DNA from 2 places in the Cupriavidus sp. H19C3 genome. Region 1 is predicted to be linked to the other one. Evidence: predicted binding sites of a transcription regulator. Region 1 holds the regulator's gene; the other holds the start of a gene.
The links. The regulator NrdR, encoded in region 1, represses ribonucleotide reductase genes. The targets are predictions, from matches to a motif close to CACNANATNTNGTG.

Region 1 (2,200 bases):
CTCAATATGAGCGGCAAGTGGTTCAATGTGGTGAGCTACGGCCTGAACGCACAGGAAGACATCGACTACGACGCGCTGGAGAAGCTCGCGCACGAGAAGCAGCCCAAGCTGATCATCGCCGGCGCCTCGGCCTTTGCGCTGCGCATCGACTTCGAGCGTATCGCCCGCGTTGCCAAGGCGGTTGGTGCTTACTTCATGGTGGACATGGCCCACTACGCCGGCCTGATCGCGGCCGGTGTGTACCCGAACCCGGTGCCGCACGCCGACTTTGTCACCACCACCACCCACAAGAGCCTGCGCGGCCCGCGCGGCGGCGTGATCCTGATGAAGGCCGAGCATGAGAAGGCCATCAACTCGGCGATCTTCCCCGGCATCCAGGGCGGCCCGCTGATGCATGTGATCGCCGGCAAGGCAGTGGCTTTCAAGGAAGCGCTCACTCCGGAGTTCAAGACGTACCAGCAGCAGGTGGTGAAGAACGCCGCGGCACTGGCGGATACGCTGATCGCCCGCGGCCTGCGCATCGTCTCCGGCAAGACCGAAAGCCACGTGATGCTGGTGGACTTGCGCGCGAAGAAGATCACCGGCAAGGAAGCCGAGAAGATCCTCGGCGATGCGCATATCACCGTCAACAAGAATGCCATCCCGAACGATCCGGAGAAGCCATTCGTGACCTCGGGCATCCGGCTGGGCTCGCCGGCCATGACCACGCGCGGCTTCAAGGAAGAGGAAGCGCGCCAGGTAGGCAACCTGATCGCCGACGTGCTGGACAACCCGCACGACGAAGCCAATATCGCAAAGGTACGCGAACAGGTGGCGGCGCTGACGCGCCGCTTCCCGGTGTACGGCTAAGCGGCTAAGCGGGTAAGCGGCTGAGCGGCTGACAGGTTGCCCGGCTACGGCCGAGCGCTGGCGGCGGCCCCTTCCTGCCCGGAAGGGGCCGCCTTTTTGCCAGCGACCATCGATATATATATATAAAGCGAGTATCAACTCACCAGGCGGTCCGGCATGAAATGCCCCTTCTGCGGTCACTCGAATACCCAGGTTCTTGATAGCCGCGTGTCGGAGGACGGCGATACGGTGCGGCGCCGCCGGCGTTGCGAAGCCTGCGACCGCCGCTTTACCACCTACGAGCGAATCGAGCTGTTCTTTCCCGCCATCGTCAAGAAGAACGGTTCGCGCGTCGACTACACGCGCGCCAAGCTCAAGGATTCGATGCGGCTCGCCTTGCGCAAGCGGCCGGTCTCGGCCGAGGCCATCGACCTCGCCATTACCCGCATCGAGGAAAAACTGCTGGCCCTCGGCGAGAAAGAAATCCCGAGCAGCCAGGTCGGCGAGCTGGTCATGCGCGAGCTGCGCAAGCTCGACAAGATTGCCTATATCCGCTTTGCGTCGGTTTACCGAAGTTTCGAAGATGTGTCGGAATTTCGCGACGTGTTGGACGAATTTTCGCCACCCACCCCACGAAAGGGGTAGCCATCTACTTAAAAAAGCCGTCTAATCTGCACTGACCTTCCCCCGGGTTAGGGAAGGATGTTTGCGAGCGCGCGACACCGGTCCATTGCCACATCAGCCGCACGACGGCCGACGTCACAACGTCACAACGTCAAGAGACCACCGAGAGAAACGCGCGCCGCCGCGATGTCGTTGCAAGAGACGTTGCAAGAGACGTTGTAAAAGTAGTTCTTGCGAACGACGTCGCGAAGAAGTCGCAGTAAAAAGCAGCAACAATAAGCAGTAACAATAAGCAGTAACAAAAGCAAAAAAGAAGCTCCACTTTTCGGACGGGAGTCATAGATGGGTCAGTCTGTCTGCCTTCGGGCGGAGGGAATCTGCCCGTGGGCAGTGGGTACGCGGACGTCTGCGCAACCCACGATGGCCCTTTTGTCGGGTAGTCCCTTCTCGGGTCACGCATCGGGTGAGGTATCGGATCATGCGGCAAGCGCGGGCCTTGTCGCCGCGACGCGCCATGCAACATGGCGTGGCGCCAGCCATCGTGCCGCCTCCGCATTCACGCGATTCACGCGATTCACACCATCCACACCATCGACGGCCGGCTTTACGCTGATCGAGATGATGGTCGTCGTTGCGGTGCTCGCCATCATCGCCACCGCGGCGATCCCCAACTTCACCAGCTTTATCCACAACAGCAAGCTGCGCTCGGAAGCATCGAAGCTGTTTGTCGACATCGAGACCGCGCGCA
Region 2 (2,200 bases), 1.7 Mb from region 1:
GCGCGCCTTGCGCCAGACCGGCTTCAACCGGACCGCGGCAGCGCCGCTGCTGGGTTTGAATTTCCGCCAGCTGCGCTATCGCATCCAGCAACTGGAGATCCGCGACGAGCGCGATGGCCGCGATGGCCGCGATGGCCGGGACGGTCGCGATGGCCGGGACGGGCGTGACGACAGTGACAGCGACAGCGCGGAGTCGCTGTCCGCGGACGAAAGCCGCGATGCCTGAGGCCGCGGACCGCCCGCCCGACCCGACGTACCTGCCCGACGCGGACGGCTGGGTGGCGGCCGCGCGCCGGGTGCCGTCGCCGAATTTCGACGCCCGTCCGGCCGGAATGCCGCTCGACCTCGTGGTCATCCACAACATCAGCCTGCCGCCGGGACAGTTCGGCACCGGCGATATCGAGGCCTTCTTTCAGAATCGCCTCGACATCGCGCGTCATCCGTTTTTCGAGGAGATTCGCGACGTACGGGTGTCCGCGCATTTCCTGATCGCGCGCACGGGCGAGCTCGTGCAGTTTGTCGCGTGCACGCAACGCGCCTGGCATGCGGGGCAGTCGGCGTTCTGCGGACGTCAGCGCTGCAACGATTTCTCGATCGGCATCGAGATCGAAGGCACCGACGATCAGCCGTTTACGCCGGCCCAGTACGACACCGCCGCCGCGCTGGTGAGGGCCCTGCGCCAGGCGTATCCGGTGGCGGCCGTGGCCGGGCACAGCGATATCGCGCCCGGGCGCAAGACCGACCCCGGACCGCATTTCGACTGGGAGCGTCTGGCCCGGCTGCCGGCCACGCTCTTGCCGTACCATACCGGCCCGGCCGACGGCCCAGGCCGCTGAGCGCTTTGGCGTGGTGCAGGCGCTGGTGGCGCGTGCCTCATATGCGATCCGTCACGCCGTGTCGGTCGTGTGAATTCCCCGCTACGGGGAAGCCTATCGACGCACCCCTGCCATAGAAAAAAATTTAAGTTTGTGTGCGGCAGCGGACGAACAGGCGGCATCCCTTGGCCTAGCGCGGCTGGCGGGAATGTGGCGCTGCCGCATCCGAGGAAAAGCGGGCGGAATGGCCCTTGTCAAGACTGTTCATCCGGCAACGATTCACTATACTTAGCCCAGTTTTTCGCGATGACCACTACATCTAGTGGTTATCTTCGGGGACCGCCCCAGATGTGAGGCCCGCGCCGCAAGCTCTTGCGACGCCGGCGCCACAGCAGCGGATGGGGCGGTAAGCATTACCAAAGTCCCTAGCAGAATGAACGCCTGTGCAGTTGGGTTCTCGCCCGGCAAAGCCGGATTCGAGAGTGTCTTCTGAAGCGCATTTTGCTAGGGACTTTGTCACTTCAAATACAAGGGGAACTACCTCATGCAAACGGCCCAGAACGAATTCGCCTCCGGCGTATCGGGCGTTGCCGGCGCTACCGGCACGTCGCAGTCCACCCCCGCCGCTGCGGGCGCAGGTTATCAGGACTACAAGATCATTCGCCGTAATGGCGCCGTGGTGGCGTTCGAGCCGAGCAAGATTGCCGTTGCCATGACCAAGGCCTTCCTGGCCGTCAATGGTGGCACCGGCGCCGCCTCCGCGCGCGTGCGCGAGCTGGTGGAACAACTGACCCAGAGCGTGGTGCGCGCGCTGCTGCGCAGCCGTCCCAATGGCGGCACGTTCCATATCGAGGACGTCCAGGATCACGTGGAACTGGCGCTGATGCGCTCGGGCGAACATGAGGTGGCCCGCGCCTACGTGCTCTATCGCGAGAAGCGTACCCAGGAACGCGCGCAAGCCAATGCACAGGCCGTGGCCCGCGTGCAGCAGGGCGGCGTGAGCGTCAATGTGACCGACGGCGGCACCGTCCGTCCGCTCGACCTGGTGGCGCTGCACGAGCTGATCGACACCGCCTGCAGCGGCCTGGGCGAAGGCGTGAGCGCCGAGCCGATCCTGAAGGAAACGCTCAAGAACCTGTACGACGGCGTGCCGATGACGCAGGTCTACGACTCGGCCATCCTGGCCGCGCGCACCCTGATCGAGAAGGATCCGGCCTACAGCCAGGTGACCGCACGCATCCTGCTGCACACCATCCGCAAGGAAATCCTCGGCGCCGAAGTGACCCAGGCCGAGATGGCCACGCGTTACGCCGAGTACTTCCCGAAGTTCATCGCGCGCGGCATCGAGGCCGAGCTGCTCGACGAGAAGCTCGCCACGTTCGACC

Region 2: the regulator NrdR is predicted to act here: its motif matches at 1,127-1,140, upstream of DFLDMN_RS16670 (ribonucleoside-diphosphate reductase subunit alpha).

The regions. Positions count from the first base shown of each region.
Region 1 is NZ_CP184985.1:1,943,240-1,945,439, forward strand. Features, by position in the region: gene glyA (serine hydroxymethyltransferase) at 1-849, shown strand, start outside; gene nrdR (transcriptional regulator NrdR) at 1,006-1,473, shown strand; gene DFLDMN_RS09070 (GspH/FimT family pseudopilin) at 1,873-2,200, shown strand, end outside.
Region 2 is NZ_CP184985.1:3,600,581-3,602,780, forward strand. Features, by position in the region: gene DFLDMN_RS16660 (sigma-54-dependent transcriptional regulator) at 1-226, shown strand, start outside; gene ampD (1,6-anhydro-N-acetylmuramyl-L-alanine amidase AmpD) at 219-836, shown strand; gene DFLDMN_RS16670 (ribonucleoside-diphosphate reductase subunit alpha) at 1,360-2,200, shown strand, end outside.